Regions from separate parts of the Mesorhizobium sp. B3-2-1 genome, predicted to be linked through region 1. Evidence: riboswitches for the same ligand, from Rfam matches in the RefSeq annotation. Region 1 holds a riboswitch; each other region holds the start of a gene.
The links. A riboswitch is a leader RNA that binds a small molecule or an ion and turns the genes downstream of it on or off. The one in region 1 is predicted to bind cobalamin.
Positions count from the first base shown of each region.

Region 2: linked by a shared signal. The riboswitch ahead of FJW08_RS22740 (CbtB domain-containing protein) and the one ahead of FJW08_RS03855 (DUF1636 family protein) in region 1 are both predicted to bind cobalamin.
Region 3: linked by a shared signal. The riboswitch ahead of bluB (5,6-dimethylbenzimidazole synthase) and the one ahead of FJW08_RS03855 (DUF1636 family protein) in region 1 are both predicted to bind cobalamin.
Region 4: linked by a shared signal. The riboswitch ahead of FJW08_RS24960 (DUF1636 family protein) and the one ahead of FJW08_RS03855 (DUF1636 family protein) in region 1 are both predicted to bind cobalamin.

Region 1 is NZ_VFTI01000003.1:40,369-44,812, reverse strand. It holds gene FJW08_RS03870 (iron ABC transporter permease) at 1-876, opposite strand, end outside; gene FJW08_RS03865 (ABC transporter substrate-binding protein) at 876-1,823, opposite strand; gene FJW08_RS03860 (ABC transporter ATP-binding protein) at 1,869-2,657, opposite strand; gene FJW08_RS03855 (DUF1636 family protein) at 2,654-3,031, opposite strand; cobalamin riboswitch at 3,157-3,363, opposite strand; partial or broken gene FJW08_RS03850 (AraC family transcriptional regulator) at 3,484-3,633, shown strand; gene FJW08_RS03845 (helix-turn-helix domain-containing GNAT family N-acetyltransferase) at 3,641-4,444, opposite strand, start outside.
Region 2 is NZ_VFTI01000024.1:31,884-36,327, forward strand. It holds gene FJW08_RS22730 (MFS transporter) at 1-802, shown strand, start outside; gene FJW08_RS22735 (aromatic ring-hydroxylating dioxygenase subunit alpha) at 806-1,975, opposite strand; cobalamin riboswitch at 2,119-2,318, shown strand; gene FJW08_RS22740 (CbtB domain-containing protein) at 2,354-2,533, shown strand; gene FJW08_RS22745 (CbtA family protein) at 2,549-3,355, shown strand; gene cobU (bifunctional adenosylcobinamide kinase/adenosylcobinamide-phosphate guanylyltransferase) at 3,348-3,863, shown strand; gene cobO (cob(I)yrinic acid a,c-diamide adenosyltransferase) at 3,865-4,444, shown strand, end outside.
Region 3 is NZ_VFTI01000016.1:48,517-52,960, reverse strand. It holds gene FJW08_RS17740 (MFS transporter) at 1-244, opposite strand, end outside; gene FJW08_RS17735 (TetR/AcrR family transcriptional regulator) at 364-972, shown strand; gene FJW08_RS17730 (hypothetical protein) at 1,063-2,046, shown strand; partial or broken gene bluB (5,6-dimethylbenzimidazole synthase) at 2,214-2,720, opposite strand; cobalamin riboswitch at 2,892-3,071, opposite strand; gene FJW08_RS17720 (histone deacetylase family protein) at 3,194-4,120, shown strand; gene FJW08_RS17715 (exodeoxyribonuclease VII small subunit) at 4,124-4,375, shown strand.
Region 4 is NZ_VFTI01000028.1:55,578-60,021, reverse strand. It holds gene FJW08_RS24970 (NADH-quinone oxidoreductase subunit A) at 1-144, opposite strand, end outside; gene FJW08_RS24965 (winged helix-turn-helix domain-containing protein) at 477-1,676, shown strand; cobalamin riboswitch at 1,706-1,913, shown strand; gene FJW08_RS24960 (DUF1636 family protein) at 1,951-2,379, shown strand; gene cobW (cobalamin biosynthesis protein CobW) at 2,381-3,418, shown strand; gene FJW08_RS24950 (cobaltochelatase subunit CobN) at 3,437-4,444, shown strand, end outside.

The DNA.
Region 1 (4,444 bases):
ACCGGCCAGTGGCCGCGACAGATGCGGGATCATCAATCCGACAAAGCCGATGACGCCGGCGACCGAGACGAGGATTGCCGTCGAGAAAGCCGCCACGAGAAATGTCGTCCTGCGCATGCGGGCCACCGGCACGCCGAGACTTTCGGCGGCGCTTTCGCCGGCCAGGAAAGCGTCCAGCTTGCGGTGGTTCCACAGTCCGTAGGCCGCGATCGTGCCAGCGCCGACCGCGCCCAGCCACACATTGTCCCAGCGCGCCAGCCCGAGCCCGCCCATGGTCCAGAACAGCACCGAATGGGCCGCGCGCTGGTCGCCGGCAAAAACCAGATAATTGGTCAAGGCCGTGAACATGAAGGAGACGGCAAGGCCGGCGAGGATCAGCCGTTCGGGACCTTGCCCCCTCACCCGCGCCACCAGCAAAAGCACGATGGAGGCGGCGAGGATGCCGCCGGTGAACGCAGCCACAGGCAAGGTCCAGATGCCGAAGCTGTCGCCGAAGACGGTAATGACGGAAACCGCGCCGGCAGCGGCCCCCGACGACAGGCCGAACAGGAAAGGGTCGGCAAGGTCGTTGCGGGTCACGGTCTGCAAAAGCGCGCCGACGATACCCAGCCCGCCGCCGACATAGATCGCCAGGATCGTGCGTGGCAGCCGCAAGTCGACGACGATCTTGCCGACCGGGCCCGATATCCCGGGCTCATCCAGCCCGATGGCACGGCCAAGGGCGGCGGCGACATCGGTTAGAGGTATCAGCGTCGAGCCGTAAGCGATCGACAGCAGCGCGAGAGCGACGAGCGCCACCGCGCCCGCCGTCATGGCCAGCGTGAAGGCTTTGTGCCCTGAAAGCGAGCCGGATTTGTGCTCTCGGGCAAGATCCATCAGAACGCTTCCGGATGCATCGCCCTGGCGATCTTGCCGATGGCTTCGATGTTCGCCGGTCCTGGCGTCAGTTCGGCATAACGAAGCGCCACGAAGCGCTCGTTCCTGACCGCGTCCGTCTCCTTCATCGCCGGGTGCGCCTTCAGGAAATCGAGCAGCTTCCTGTAACCGCCGCCGTCCTGATAATCGAGCAGGATGAGGAATTGCGGATTGCGCGCCGCCACCGTCTCCCAGTCCGTGTTGCCCCAGCTCGTTTCCATGTCGGCCATGATGTTGTCGCCGCCGGCCGCCGATATCATGGCGCTGGGGATGGCGAACTTTCCCGCGGTAAAGGGCTTGTCCTCGCCGGAATCGTACAGGAACACGCGTGTTCCCTTGGCGCTGCCGACCTTGGCGGTGATATCGGCGAGTTGCGCCTTCCAGCCGGCGACAAGCTTCTCCGCTTCTGCCTCCTTGCCGAAGACCTTGCCCAGCTTTTCGATATCGCCATAGAGCAGGTCCATGGAGGCGGCCGGGCGGCTCTTGTCGAGATGGACGCAGCTTTCGGTCAGCACCAGCGTCTTGATGCCGTGCGGAGCGAGCGTGTCGGGGGTCACGTCGCCGCCGGGCTTCATGCCGTAGTACCAGCCGGCGAAGAAGAAATCGGGCTCGGCGGCGACGAGATTCTCCAGCGTCGGATATTTCGGCGCCAGTTCGGGAATGGAACCCTGCTCTGCCTTGAATTCGGGGCCGACCTTGTACCATCCGGTGATACCGGTCAGGCCGACGATCGACGGCTGCAGCTTCAGCGCGAAGGCCATCTCGGCCATGTTGAGATCATGGATGACGGCGCGCTTCGGCGGCGCGTCGAAGGTCAGCTGCTTGCCGCAGCTGTCGACGGTGACGGGGAAGGCAAAGGCTGTCGAGGCCAGCAGCGAGACGACGAGGGACAAGGCGAGGCGTTTCACGGACTTTGCTCCTTGGTTGAACGTGTCGGATAAGGATGGATTTGATCAGGACGGCGGTGCGGCGCGGTTCGGAAGGTCGAACACCGTCAGTTCGCGGTCCTCGGTGGGATGGCGCAGGCGAAACACGTCGACGCCGAAAATCTCGCGGATCAACTGCTGCGTCAGCGCCTCGTGCGGCGGCGCCAGCGCCTGCAGCCGGGCCTCGTTCATCACCGCGACCCTGGTGGCGAAGGGCGCCACCAGGGTCAGATCGTGCAGCACCGCGATCACCGTCATGCCGAAGCCGGCCACCAGTTCGAGCAGTTGCGCGCGGGCGCGCGGGTCGAGGTGGTTGGTCGGCTCGTCGAGGAACAGGATCTTGGGCTCCTGCGCGATGGCACGCGCAAGCTGGGCGCGCTGGCGTTCGCCACCAGACAGCGAGCCGATGGTCCGGCCGAGCAGCGGCAACAGGCCGGTCCGGCGCAGCGCGTCCACGACAATGTCGCGTTCCTCGCCGCGGCGCCTCAGGCCGGCATGCGGGACGCGGCCAAGCTCGACATAGTCGATCACCGCCAGCCGTGGGTCCGGCTGGTCGGTCTGGCCCACGACGGCGATATGCAGAGCCCGTTCGGCGGGCGAAATCCCATCCAGGCGCCGCCCGCCGAGCTTCACCTCTCCGAAGCTCGGCCTGAGCATGCCGGACAACATGCGCAGCAGCGTGGTCTTGCCGGCGCCGTTGGGACCAATGATGGCGAGGCGGTCGCCGGATGTCACCGACAGGCTGACGGCATGGACCAGATGCCGGCCATTCGCCGTCGCGCCCAGGTCGCGCGCATCGAGAAGCGGCGTTGTCATCGATTGCCATCCGCCAGCTTGCCGGCTCCCGGGATGCGGGCCAGCGTCTTGCCGGCCAGGCCCGGCGGACGTTGTCCGGAATTGCACCAGCCGTCCGGAAGCGAAGCGTAAAGCCTGGCAAACCGCACGAGATCGGCAGCGTCGGCCTGCGCGTCGATCGACCCGAAGAGATAGGCTGCCTTGCCTGGCGCCTGGAAAGCCACTGTCAGGGGACGCGCGCAACCCGCCATGCAAGCCACGCCCTCGACCGTGAAACCATGCGCCACGTCAGGCTGGGCCGAGAGGCGGGAGCGCAACTCGGCGCACAAACCTTCGCCCGACCTGACGCCGGTCGGCACGTCGCGGCAAAGGGTGCACACGATGATCTGGTGCATGGAGCCGGGTTGAATACGATCGATTGCGCCGTCCAACTTCCCGTCACTTTCAAAACTGGCGACGGAAGGATGTTGGTCGACCGGCCGACAAGACCGATGTCCACGTTTCCTCCCGGCACACCCCGTCCGGTCAACTCAGTGATGGCAGGTCTCCTGGCTCACGGGTCTCTGCGCAATCCTGCCTTCCCAGCCTTGCCGGCCAGTGGCGTTCCGGATCTTGCTCACCGCTTACAGTTGCGGGGGCAGCCGCGGCCTCGACCCCATGGGGTCTCACCGCGTTCCCTTTTCACCCCTCGCCTTTCGGCTCGGGGACCATCACGAGTCGCAGCCTAGGCCGCGCGCGACAGCGAGGCAAGGCGATTGCTTCGTTTTGTTATAACAGAACAGACCTGAGAGCAAGCCTGTCGTCGACTTTGCGTCCGGCCGCCTGACAGCCGTTGCCGTTTTTTCATCGGCGCACGATCGACACGATCTGGAACGGCTGGCTTCCCGCCTCCGGCCATGAAATCGCCTACGCGTCGGAATTCGAGCGCTATGGGCCCGAATTCGATGGCCGCACCGGTAATGGCGGGCTGGAGATCTGGGTGCGGGTCAAGGCATGACGCGCCGCTACAGGTCCAGATCCCAGTTCTGTCCGACCAGATCCTTGCCGAAGGAATGGTGGGGCTCTTCCTCGATCAGCTTGAAACCGGCCGCCTGGTAGATGTGCCGGGCGGCGGTCAGAATGTCGTTGGTCCATAAGGTCAGCGTCTTGTATCCCCTGGCGCGGGCGAAGCCGATGCATTCCTCGACCAGGCGCTTGCCGATGCCGAGGCGGCGCGCCGAAGGTTCGACATAGAGCAGCCGCAGCTTGGCCACCTGATCCGACTTGCGCACGACGAAGACCGAGCCGACGACCTCACCTTCCCGCTCGGCGATCCAGCCGCGCTCCCATTTCGGATCGAAATTCTTGACGAACTCGCCGAGGATCTCAGCCACCAGTGCCTCGTAGGTTTCGTCCCAACCATAGTCCTGGGCGTAGAGCATGCCCTGGCGGCGCGTGACCCAGCCGATGTCGCCAACCTGCAGCGGCCGCAGGATGTAAGGCACCTTGGGTTCGGGTCTGTCGCCGAGCAGGTCCTGGACGATGCGCATGGCCTTGACCAGCCGATCCTGATCGACGGGCGCCAGGCGACCGAGTAGCGCGCGCACCTGGTCGTGCGAATCCTGGTTGAGCGGCGCGAAGGCTTCCCTACCCGCTGGCGTCAGCGCGATCGAGGCGCGGCGCGCGTCCGCCTCGGTGGCTTCGCGCTCGACCAGACCGCGCTCCTCGAATTTTTTGAGCAAACGGCTGACATAGCCGGGGTCAAGGCCGAGATCGCGCACCAGGTCGCTGGCGACGAGCCCGTCGCGATGGGCAAGCTCATAGAGCAC
Region 2 (4,444 bases), on a different contig from region 1:
CCGCAAGACCGACTTCATGCAAGCCGAATCGCTGCGCATGGCGTGGTCGATGGTCGCCTGGACGGGCGGGCCGACGCTCGGCATCTTCCTTTACGCGCATTTCGGCATCTACGCCGCGCATGGCGCGGTGGCGGTTTTCGCCATGGCCTTGCTGGCGCTGTTCTGGACGTACCGGCTGGGCGACAACCCGTCGATCCGCCCCGGCAAGACGCGGCCGGCCAATCCGCTCGCCAATATCGGCCGCTTCGTGGCACAGCCGAGGCTCAGGCTCGCCTGGCTGATCGCCTTCGGCCGATCCTGCTTCTGGACGACGTTCTTCGTCTATGGACCGCTGTTCATGGTGATCACCGGCGAGGGTGAACTGGCGGGCGGCCTGCTGGTCTCGGCCGGCAATGCGCTGCTGTTCATGGCGATCTTCTGGGGCAAGGCGGGAAAGCGCTTTGGCGGCCGCCGGACCATGACATTTGCCTATTTCGCCATGTCGGCGACGCTGCTGGCCGCCGGTGCCGTGGGCGAAACCGTACCGCTGCTCACCGGCGCCTTCCTGTTGTGCGGCGCCTTCTTCACCATCGCACTCGATGCGCTGGGTTCGACCGCCTTCATGCGCTCGGTGCGCTCCTATGAGCGCGCGCAGATGGCGGCGGTCTACCGCACCTATCTCGACTTTTCCGAACTGACGCCGCCGCTGGTCTATTCGGTGGTACTGGCCTTCTTCGGACTGGGATCGGTGTTCGTCACGCTCGGCCTGCTGGCGGCGTTTTGCGGCTTCATGACGTGGCACTACCTGCCGAAGTCTCTGTAAAAATCAGGGCGAAAGCGCCGTATGGCGCTCGCGTACCCAATTGTGGAAACGATGCAAGTCGTACTCCTCGGGCATCAGCACGCCGGCTGTATGACGCATCGAGCGCAGGCCTTTCTGGTTGACCTCGCAGATCGCGGCATCCTCCTCCAGCACCTGCGTGCCGAAGGCGACGATGTTGTCGATATCGGTCTCGGCGAGCGCCTCGGGCGCGAACAGCCATTCAGCGGTCAATTCGGTCTGTTCCGGACCCAGCGGCACCAGCCGCACGGTCCTGACATAGTCGACATGGCCGACGATGAACATCGAGGGCAGGCTGCTGGCGTAAGTCTGGCCGGCGGTGCGTTCCGCCTGCGTCAAGCCCGGGAAGACCGGCCCATGCGTCTGCCCGTCACGCGACCATGTTTCAGCCCCGGCGCGCAGGCCTCCGGAAAACTCCGGCGCATCATTGGCGGCATGGCGCGCCCATTCGGGATCGTCATGCCGGCTCATCAGACCGCGGCCATAGATGGGCACAAGCCGCGACAGGTCCTTGTGGACGCCCGGGCAGTGCAGGCACTCGTTGAAGTTCTCCCAGAAAATCTTCCAGTTGCAGTTCATGACCTTGCGCAGCACATGGCCCGACACCAGCGTGTCCAGCGGCCAGTTGCCGAGGTCGCCGGAGGCCGGGTCGAAGGATGACTGCGCCGAGCCGGCGGCATCTTCAGCAAGATTGACGAAGACGAAGCCCCGCCACACCGAGAGTGCGACGCGATAAAGCGGATAATCGGCCTTGTCGAAGCCATCAGGCAGCGACTTCGATGGCACGCGCACAAGGTCGCCGCGCAGCGAATAGGACCAGGCATGATACGGGCAGGTGATCAGCCGCGCCTTCAGCCGTCCTTCGCTTTCCTGGCAAAGCTGCGAGCCGCGATGCCGGCACGTGTTGTGGAAGGCACGCAACGCACCGGTCTCGTCGCGCAGGACAAGAATTTCCTGCGTACCGACGCGGAAGGTGCGGAATGCCAAAGGCTGGGCAAGGTCGGCCTCGCGGCAGACGAGCAGCCAGTCTCTGTACCAGATGGCGTCGAGATCACGCTGATAGTTCTCCTGGTCCCAATAGGCCGATGAGGGCAGCGACGGCTCGCTTCGGGTCAGGCCGTTATAGGGCTCGCGCTCGCTGGCATCGGGCTGCATGGCTGGCTTCCTGTGCGGGTTGCCAGCCGACACCCGGCCATGGAGTTTGTCAATCAGGACGGGATGGGAGCGGCTTTGCCGATACGACGCTCCTGCGCTGGCGGCTGTCGGAATTTGGTTTGCCGCGCGCGGCGAATTTCCCTATAGTCACCAGCGTCGTCGGTTCCTTTTTGGAGCCAAGAGGGAATGCGGTGCGGACAGGAATTCCTGTCTAATGCCGTGGCTGCCCCCGCAACTGTGTGCGGTAGTCCTCTCCATATGCCACTGAAGGTTTTCCTTCGGGAAGGTGGGGAAGGGCGCTTATCCGCGAGCCAGGAGACCTGCCGGCGACAGGAAACTGACTTCGATGCCCTCGGGTGGAGGGCGAAAGGACAAGACATGACTACCGCTTCCGTCTCCCTCGGCGCCTCCGTCTCCTCGCAGTCGCGCCTCATGCAGCTCGCGCTCGCGGCGCTGCTCGGCATCTTCGTCGTCGGCTTTGTCGGTTTCTCGCATATCGATGCGGTCCACAATGCCGCCCACGACTATCGCCACTCGATGGCGTTTCCCTGCCACTGACGAGGATCTGACATCATGAATCTGTTTCGCAACGTCGTGTTCGTCGCGGCGATCGCGGGGCTCGTGGCCGGTGTCGTTCTCGCCTGCATGCAGGCCTATGCGACAGTGCCGCTGATCCTCAAGGCGGAGGTCTACGAAAAGGCCGGCGGCGGCCATCACCACGACCATGGCGCGGCACCCGCCGCAACCGATACCAGCGCCGTAAGCACGGTCGCGCCCGCTGGGAATGCGATGAGTTCTGCCGCGCCAGCAGCCGTCGAAGCCAAGACGCCGGCGGAGGAAGACGAAGCCTGGGCGCCGGCCGACGGTTTCGAGCGTTTCGCCTTCAGCGTGGTTGCCAATATCGTCACCGGCATCGGTTTCGCGCTGGTCCTGGTCGCGGTTTCCGAGTTTGCCGGCGGCATCGGCAATTGGCGCCAGGGCGTGTTCTGGGGGCTGGCCGGCTTTGCCGTGTTCACGCTGGCGCCTGGCCTCGGCCTGCAGCCGGAACTGCCGGCAATGCCGGCGGCCGATCTTCTTCCGCGTCAGATCTGGTGGACGGCAACGGCGGCGGCGACCGCCATCGGCCTTGGCCTGATCGTGTTTCGCAGATCGCTGCCGTTGACCATTCTCGCCGTCTTGCTGATCGTCGCCCCGCATATCGTCGGCGCGCCGCAGCCCGACAGTTTCGAAACACCGATCCCGGAAGGCCTGCACCACCAGTTCGTGGTGGCGGTGACGGTGACCAATCTGGTGTTCTGGCTGGTGCTCGGCGCCGTCGTCGGCGTGGTGCGCAGACGCTTCACCGGCACGGCGACCAGCCTGCGCGACAGCTTTGCCTGATCGCCGCAAGCTGACCTTCATCATCGGTGGCGCGCGCTCCGGCAAGAGCGCGCACGCCGAAACCCTGGTGGCGGCATTGCCCTCGCCATGGGCCTATATCGCCACGGCGCAAGCCTATGACGACGAGATGCGCGAGCGCATCGCGTTGCACCGCTCGCGGCGCGGCGAAGGGTGGTCGACCATCGATGCGCCACTCGACCTTGCCGAAGCGCTGGAAGCCTTGCCGGATGATCAGCCGGTGCTTGTCGACTGCCTGACGCTGTGGCTGACCAATCACATGCTGGCCGACCACGACGTGGACGCGGCGTGCCGACGGCTGGCCTACGTGCTGTCGCGGCCGCGCGGACCATGGATCGTGGTATCGAACGAGGTCGGGCAAGGTATCGTGCCCGACAATGCGCTGGCGCGGCGTTTTCGCGACGACGCCGGCCGGCTCAACCAGCGGGTCGCCGCGGTCGCCGACACGGTGCTGCTGATGGTGGCGGGGCTACCGCTCAAGGTGAAGTGAAATGACTGACATCGACGACAAGGATGAAGAACGCCATCGCGCCAAAATGGCCAAGCGCAAGGCGGTGCAGGACGCCGAGGTTGCTGGCAAGACGATCGAGAAGGGGTTGCTGATCGTCAACACCGGTCCCGGCAAGGGCAAGACCACGGCCGCCTTCGGGCTGGCGCTTAGAATGCTCGGCTACGGCAAGCGCGTCGGTGTCGTGCAGTTCATCAAGGGCAGATGGCACACAGGCGAGAAGGACGCTTTCGCCGCCTTTGGCGACCGGGTCGTCTGGCACGCCATGGGCGAGGGTTTCACCTGGGAGACGCAGGATTTGAAGCGCGACATCGCGGCCGCCGAGGCTGCCTGGGCCAAAGCGCGGGAATTGATCGACGATCCCTCGATCAGCCTTGTCGTGCTCGACGAACTCAACATCGCGCTGCGCTACGATTATCTCGATCTCGACAAGGTGGTAGCGGCGCTGAAGGGCCGGCGCGAGGGCCTGCATGTCGTCGTTACCGGCCGCAACGCCAAGCCAGCGCTGATCGGGGCCGCCGATCTGGTCACCGAGATGGGCGTGACCAAGCATCATTTCTCGG
Region 3 (4,444 bases), on a different contig from region 1:
GTACGACAACCCGCGTCTGGCCGAGGCGGTCGACCAACCTCGATATCTGCGGCGCCAGGAAAGCATTGGCCAAGGCGAATGTCGCGGAAACCGCACCCGCCAGCCAGTATTCGCCACGCGTCTGCGACAACATCGCCACGATGCCGATCGGCGCCATGGCGATCGGCAGGCGCGCCATGAAGCCGGCGGCGGCAAAGTCCTTGGCTCCGGGAGTGCGAAAAATTTCCGAATAGGGGTTTTGCATGATCCTGTTCCTCGACAAGGAGCGATTCGACGATTACATACGAGACGTATGAGTGTTAAATAGACCATACGCCCCGTATGTCAATTGGCATACGGGGCGTATGTAGATAAGGCCAGGACATGCATCGACCACGCAAGGAGATGATCGCGGAGACACGCGCCAAGCTGATCGCCGCGGCACGCCAAGCCTTTGGCACCATCGGGTACGCCGAAGCGTCGATGGACGATTTCACCGCGTCGGCCGGACTGACGCGCGGCGCCCTCTATCATCACTTCGGCGACAAGAAGGGACTGCTCGAGGCGGTTGTCGCGCAAATCGATGCTGAAATGGCGGCGCGGGTGAACGAGGTCGCGTCGAGGGCGCCGACCCGCTGGCAGCATTTCGTCGACGAATGCACCACCTATATCGAGATGGCGCTCGAGCCGGAAATCCAGCGCATCATGTTCCGGGACGGTCCGGCGGTGCTGGGCGATCCGGCACAGTGGTCGAATGCCAATGCCTGCGTCGGTTCAATGACCGATCATCTGACCGTGCTGCAAGAGGAGGGGATGGTCGTGCCGGGCCTCGATCCCGAGACCGCGGCGCGGCTGATCAATGGGGCGAGCAGCCAGGCCGCGCAGCGGATCGCCAACTCGAACGATCCCGAAGCGACGTCGAGGAAGGTGGTGGCAGCCTTCAAGCAATTGCTTGAAGGCCTGCTCGAGAAGCCGGAAGCGCGGCCAAACTGAGCCACCGTGGCGCCTCCCGCCGCCGCCTGCAATTGACAATAGCCGGTTTGAGCGCATCCTCCACAGCCATCTCTGAGGGGAGATTCGGGCATGTGGGATTTCGATATCGGCAGGTCGGTGTCCATCATGATGCGGACCTGGCCCTTCATTGTCTTTCGCATGATCGTCTATTTCGGCATCACGCTGGCCTACATCATGGCCACCGGCACGGGCGCCTCCGTCGGCTATGGCATCGGCCATATCTCCACCGATCCTGATGGACCGTTGTCCATCGCCATGTGGGGTGGCGTGGTCGGTTTCGGCCTCGTCTCGATCGCCGTCTATTGGATCCGCGAATATATCCTTTACGTCGTCAAGGCGGGTCACATCGCCGTCATGGTTCATCTGATCGACGGCCATGACGTTCCCGACGGCCAGAACCAGATCGCCTACGCAAGAGAGATTGTGACCGAGCGTTTTGCCGAGGCGAACATCCTTTTCGTCGTCGACCAACTAGTCAAGGGCGCTATCCGCGCCATCACCGGCCTGCTCGGCGGCATCGCGGCTTTCCTGCCCATTCCGGGCCTGAGCGGCCTGGTCTCGTTCCTCAACACGGTGATCCGCCTGTCGCTGACCTATGTCGATGAGATCATTCTCGGCTACAACATCCGCATCAATTCGTCCTCGCCCTTCGAGACCGCGCGGCAAGGCATCGTGCTCTACGCCCAGAACGGCAAGACCATGGTCAAGAACGCCATCTGGCTGGCGGTGATCATGTGGAGCGTCTCCTTCGTCATCTTCCTGCTGATGCTGGCGCCGGCAGCCGCTATTCTTTACGTCATGCCCGGTCAGCTCGCCGGTTGGGCCTTCGTTCTGGCCATCGTCTTTGCCTGGGCTTTCAAGGCGGCCTTCATCGAGCCGTTCGCCATTGCCTGCCTGATGCAGGTCTATTTCAAGACCATCGAGGGCCAGGTCCCCGATGCCGCCTGGGACGCCCGGCTCGCCGAAGCCTCGTCAAAGTTCCGGGAACTCAAGGACAAGGCGCTCTCCACCTTCGACGGTTCGCGCTGGGGTACGGCCGGCGCGACGCGCTGATCGGCGGGGTTTGCCGGCGCAGCGGCGACGGTGTTGAGGCGGGCCACCGTGGATTTGAGCGAGGCCTCACCCTGGCCGCAAAACGTCTCGCTCATGATCAGGTCGGGCAGCGGCAGCCGTCGGCCCCAGCCATGCGTTTCGAGGTCGGGTTTGGGCGCGAACTCGGAAACACGGCCAACGCAGAGATAGGCGATCGGCGTCACGTGGCCGGGGATGGATAGCAGGCTTTTCAGCGCTTGCGTCTCGATGATGCTGACCCAGCCGACTCCAACGCCCTCGGCGCGTGCCGCCAGCCAGAAATTCTGCACCGCGCAGACCGTGCTGTAGAGATCCATTTCCGGATTGTGCCAGCGCCCTAGCGGCGAGCCTTTCGAGCGCTCGCGGTCGCAGGTGATGCAGATGTTCAGCGCGCTTTCGCAGATGCCTTCGAGCTTGAGCTTGCGGTAGAGCGCCCGCCGGTCTGCCTCGATTGCCGGCAGTTCCTGTTCGCGGGCGGCCAAGAACAGGTCGCGCACCTCCCCCCGTCGCGCGGCATCGCGAATGACGATGAAATTCCAGGGCTGCATGAAGCCGACCGACGGCGCGTGATGGGCGGCAAGCAGCAGCCGCGCGAGCACCTCGTCGTCGATCGTCTCCGATGTAAAATGGCTACGCACGTCGCGCCGCGTGAACATGGCGCGGTAAACCGCGTCGCGCGCAATCTGGTCAAATCCATCGCCCATTGCAGCGGTCATGTCTTCCGGCATCGCTTGTCCCCTTGCGATTGCAGCAGTTCAAATTCTCAGAGCGTACTTTGTGCGTCCAAGAAGGCGCACGCCGCTCTGATATCATCCGCCTGACCATGCGGATGACGATGCCTGCCAGGCCGGTCTTCTGGCTCGGAATCAACCCACGTCCGGTGCCTTCCCGTCATCGACAGTGGCACTTACCGGCGCAGTCCCCCTCACAGCGTTGGGCACGCCACGGTATCAAACCGTGTTCCCGATTCTCCCGCTTTCGCGGGCACCAGGCAGTAGCAGCAGTCTTACGCCGAATGGCCGGCGACGCCAATGCCCGCAGCGACATGAATGGACGCAGGTTCGATTTTCCCCAGCGATCAGGCCGCAACGCATGGCCATCGCCGCGCCGGGGCACTAGATAGAGGGACATGGCCACTCGTCTCTACACGCACCCGATCTTTCTCGAACACATCACCCCGCCCGGTCACCCCGAGCGGCCCGACCGCCTGCGCGCCATCGAACGTGTGCTCGACGACGAAGCTTTCGCCGCGCTCGACCGCGTCGAGGCACCGCAAGGCGACGAGGCGACCATCCTTTACGCGCATCCCGCCGATTTCGTCGCGCGTGTCCGCGCCGCCATCCCCGACGAAGGCATTGCCCGCATCGATGCCGACACCACCGCCAGCCCGAAGAGCTGGCAGGCCGCGACCACGGCGATCGGCGCCGCCAACGCCGCCGTCGACGACGTCTTTGCGGGCCGCGCCGACAATGTTTTCGTCGCCGCCCGGCCACCTGGGCACCATGCGGAAAAGACCACGGCCATGGGCTTCTGCTTCTTCAATACGGCGGCAATCGCTGCCCGCTATGCACAGAAGAAGCATGGCGCCGAGCGTGTCGCCGTCGTCGACTGGGACGTGCATCACGGCAACGGCACGCAGGATATTTTCTGGGACGATCCCTCGGTGCTCTATTGCTCGACGCACCAGATGCCGCTCTATCCCGGCACCGGCGCGAAGAGCGAGACCGGCGCCGGCAACATCGTCAACGCGCCGCTGGCGCCGCAGACCGGCAGCGAGGTGTTTCGCGATGCCTTCCTGTCGCGCGTGCTGCCGGCACTCGACAATTTCGCGCCCGACCTGATCATCATTTCGGCTGGCTTCGACGCGCACCATCGCGACCCGCTGGCGGAAATCAATCTGACCGAGGACGATTTCGACTGGGCGACCGGCCAGCTGATGCAGCGCGCCGCACGCCATGGCGGCAACCGGCTCGTCAGCCTGCTCGAGGGCGGCTACGATCTGCAGGGATTGGCATTTTCGGTCGCCGCCCATGTCGGGCGACTGATGAAAGGATGAATGATGACTGGTGAGATCAACGAAGACGTCAAGGCGATGAGCTTCGAACAGGCACTCGACGCTCTGGAGAAGATCGTCGATGATCTGGAGCGTGGCGACGTGCCGCTCGACCAGTCGATCCGGATCTACGAGCGCGGCGAGGCGCTGAAGATGCATTGCGACCGGTTGCTGAAGGCCGCTGAGGACAAGGTCGAGAAGATCAGGCTGTCGCGCGACGGCAAGCCGGTTGGAACCGAGCCGCTCGACGCGGACTAGGGAGCCGAGCAGCTTTACCGATTTTTGGACACGATCATGATCGAGGATACAGTTCGTCCCGATTGAAAC
Region 4 (4,444 bases), on a different contig from region 1:
TCCGCATTCATAGGCGGACAGCTTCTCGGGATCCGGGTTTCGGTAGGCTACCAGGAACGGCGCCGCGAGCAGCGCCAGGCCGACCACCAGCGCCACGCCGATAAACAGGACGATGGGCAGGTACGAACTGAGGAGTGCGTTCATGCAGCGGCTTTCCGTTGGCGCCAATCCACGTTGATTACAGCACCGGACCTTAATGCGGAAGCGTGACAGATTAACCGCTGAACCGTTTTAAGGAGCCTATGCTGCAACGCGGCGAGGGTTAGCGCAGCACTTCCAGCGAAGCAAGTCAAACCTTGTTCAAAACACCGAGCTGGACGGCAATCCGGGAGAAACTGGTCCCATATGCTCCTGTTTGATTTCCTTCGTCTTTTACTCCACTTTTCTCTCCTGACAAGGTTGCCGCCAAAACCCTGCTAGCATGGACAGGAATCACCCCCCGCAACGCCAGACAGGTCCACCAGAGACGCATCCGCATGAAGGAAAAGATCTCGCTTGCCGCCGCCCGGCGCATCGCGCTCGCCGCTCAGGGATTTCTCGATCCCCGCCCCGCCGGCACGCCCGACCGCCGCCACTTCGCCCGCGTTCTGTCTCGCACCGGCCTGCTGCAGATCGATTCCGTCAGTGCGGTGGTTCGCGCCCATTACATGCCCCTCTATTCGCGTCTTGGCCCCTATCCCCTCGCTTTGCTCGACAATGCCGCCGTGACGCGAAAGCGCACTGTGTTCGAATACTGGGCGCACGAGGCCTCGTTCCTGCCCGTCGAGACCTACCCGCTGATGCGCTGGCGCATGCGGCGCGCCGAGCAAGGCGATGAAATGTATCTGGGGCTGGCCAAATGGGGCCGCGAGCACGCCCCCTATATAGAAGAGATCTACCGCGAGGTCGTGGCACGCGGCCCGATCGCCGCTTCCGCGCTGGAAGGCCAGAAAGGCTCCGGCGGCTGGTGGGGCTGGAGCCACGCCAAGCACGCCTTCGAATGGCTGTTCTGGGCCGGGCGCATCACCACCGCGCACCGGCGCGGCTTCGAGCGCTTCTACGACCTGCCGGAGCGCGTGCTGCCGCAGGCGATCCTCGACCTGCCGGTACCGACCGCCGAGGATGCACATCGCGAATTGCTGCGCATCTCCGCCCGCGCCCATGGCGTGGCGACATCGGGCGACCTGCGCGATTATTTTCGACTCTCCCCCGCCGACATGAAAGGCCGCCTGGAGGAACTGGTCGAGACCGGCGAGTTGCTGCCGGTCCGTGTCGAGGGCTGGGACAAGCCGGCTTACCTCCATAGGGGCGCGCGCTTGCCACGCAAGATCGAGGCCCGCGCCCTGCTGGCGCCGTTCGATCCGGTCGTCTTCGAGCGCTCGCGCAGCGAGCGGCTGTTCGATTTCCACTACCGTATCGAGATCTACACCCCGGCCGACAAGCGCCAATATGGCTACTATGTCCTGCCCTTCCTGCTCGGCGACAGGATCGTGGCGCGCGTCGACCTCAAGGCCGACCGGCCGGCAAGTGTCCTGCGTGTCCATGCCGCCTACGCCGAGCCCGGCGCACCGCCCGAAACCGCCGCTCAGCTCTCCGAGGAATTGAAGCAGATGCAGGGCTGGCTTGGCCTCGAACGCATCGAAGTGACGCCCGCCGGCGACCTGGGCCCGGCGCTGTCCGACATCGCGGTGTCGTAAGCTCGCGTTGACACCGCTGCCCGCAAGAGCCTAAATCCAATCCAGACGGTCTCCTCTCGGCAAAGGGAGGAGCCAAGAGGGAATGCGGTGCGGGATTGAAAATCCCAAATCCGCGGCTGTCCCCGCAACTGTGAGCGAAGAGCCAAGGCCGAAAGCCACTGGGATTGTCCCGGGAAGGCGGCTACCCAAGGCGATGACCCGCGAGCCAGGAGACCTGCCGTCTGGAATGCAAGTATCCGATCGTCCGGCGGGTTTTCCGGGCAAGGAGCCTGATTTGGATCGCGACGGCAGTTTTTCGGCTGAAACAACGGACATTTCGTCCGGCGGGGATGATTCCCTGGCCGGCATCACTGTCATCGTCTGCGCCTCCTGTCGCGACGAGACCGGCTCCGATGCTCATCCCCGGGCCGGCGAACTTTTGGCTGAAGATACGCGCCAAGCCGCCTCGGGCGACAACATCCGCATCCGCACCGTCGAATGCCTCGGCAATTGCAAGCGCCGGCTGAGCGCCGCGATCCTGCGCGACGGATGCTGGAGCTATGTGTTTGGCGATCTGACCCCGACCAGCGGTGCCGATCTCGTCACCGGCGCGAAACTCTTCGCCACCTCCAGCGACGGCCTCATTCCCTGGCGGGGCAGGCCCGATAGCCTCAAACGCGGCCTCGTTGCCCGCATCCCTCCCCTCGACATGCTGAAAGACTGATATGACCGCATCCGTTTCCCGCGTTCCCTGCACCGTCGTCACCGGCTTCCTCGGCGCCGGCAAGACGACCCTTGTCCGCCATCTTCTGGAAAACGCCGGCGGCAAACGGATTGCCATCATCGTCAACGAGTTCGGCGACATCGGCATCGACGGCGAAATCCTCAAGGGCTGCGGCATCGACACCTGCCCCGAGGAAAACATCGTCGAACTGGCCAATGGCTGCATCTGCTGCACCGTCGCCGACGATTTCGTGCCGGCGCTCGACCAGATCCTGTGCCTGACGCCGAAGGTCGACCATATCCTGATCGAAACCTCGGGCCTCGCTCTGCCCAAGCCGCTGGTCCAGGCTTTCCAGTGGCCGTCGGTGAAGAGCCGCGTGACCGTCGATGGCGTCATCGCCGTGGTCGACGGTCCCGCACTTGCCGAAGGCCGGGTTGCCAACGACATGGAAGCCCTGCAGGCGCAGCGCGCCGGGGATGAAAGCCTCGACCATGATGATCCGGTCGAGGAAGTGTTCGAGGACCAGATCGCCTGCGCCGATCTGATCATCCTGTCGAAGAGCGACCTGATGGACGCCGACGGCTCGGCCCGCGCTAACAGCATCATCGGCGAACACGCCGCCCGCGCCGTGAAGATCGTGCCGACGTCTCATGGCAAGGTCGATCCCTCGGTGCTGCTCGGCCTCGGGCTCGCCGTCGAGGACGATATCGAGAACCGCAAATCCCATCACGACGGCGCATTCGACCACGAGCATGACGACTTCGACACGTTCATCGTCGACATTCCCTCGATCGCCAATCCCGACGAGCTGGCAAAGCGCGTCGCCGCGGCCGCCGAACAGGAGAACGTGTTGCGGGTGAAAGGCTTCGTCGAGGTCGGCGGCAAGCCGATGCGGCTCCTGCTGCAGGCCGTCGGCCCGCGCGTCAATCACTACTATGACCGCGCCTGGACCGCCGGGGACGACCGTCGTTCGCGCCTGGTCGTCATCGGCCTCAAGGGGCTGAACCGGCCGGCGATCGAACGCATACTCGCCGGCTGATTTTCGGGCACGGGCGCGATGCACATCCTCACCACGACCTCCGCCTCGCTCGACGACCTCGCCGAGCCTGTCGATCTCAGGCAGACGCCGGCGGATATCGTGGCTCTATCCTTCACCGACAGCGACCTCGCCGGGCTGGCGGCGGCATGGAAGGCCGACGCCGATCGCCTGCCCTCGATGCGGCTGGCGGCACTGCGCGACCTGCGCCATCCCATGTCGGTCGACCTCTGGGTCGACAGCGTCGCCCGCCACGCCAAGGTCGTCCTGGTGCGTATCCTCGGCGGTTACGACTGGTGGCGCTATGGCTGCGACCAACTGGCGGCAATTGCCCGCGAACGCGGCATAAGACTGGCGCTGCTTCCCGGTGAAAGCCATGACGAGGATCTCAGGCTGATCGAAGCCTCGACGCTGCCCCGCGCCGAACTCGACGGCCTGCTCGGCTATTTCCGCGAGGGCGGCCCGGCCAATATGAACGCGCTGGTGCACAGGCTGGCGGGCTTGGCCGGACAGGATACATCAGTCGCCAGTCCGGTCAGCGTGCCGAAGGCCGGTTACTATCAGTCTGGAATGGGGGTCGCAGAGAAGCCGGACCTTTCAAATGTCAGCGCCCCCATCATCCCGATTCTCTTCTACCGATCGATGCTGCTCGCGGCCGATGTCGCCCCGATCGATGCGCTGGCCGACGCTTTGCGCTCCCAGGGACTGGCACCGGTCCCGATCTTTGTTTCCAGTCTCAAGGATCCGCTGTCCCTGGCATTCGCCGAAAATGCCGTCGCATCGCTGAAACCGGCCGCCATCATCGCCGCGACCGCTTTCGCGTCCGGCGCCGAGGCCGGCGTGGAAACCCTGTTCGACCGCGCCGGCGTGCCTGTCTTCCAGGTCATCGTCGCCACCACACGCCGCGACGTCTGGGAAAACAACCAGCGCGGGCTGGCACCCGCCGACCTTGCCATGCATGTCGTGCTGCCCGAACTCGATGGCCGCATCCTTGCCGGCGCCATTTCCTTCAAGGGCGAGAGTGATGTC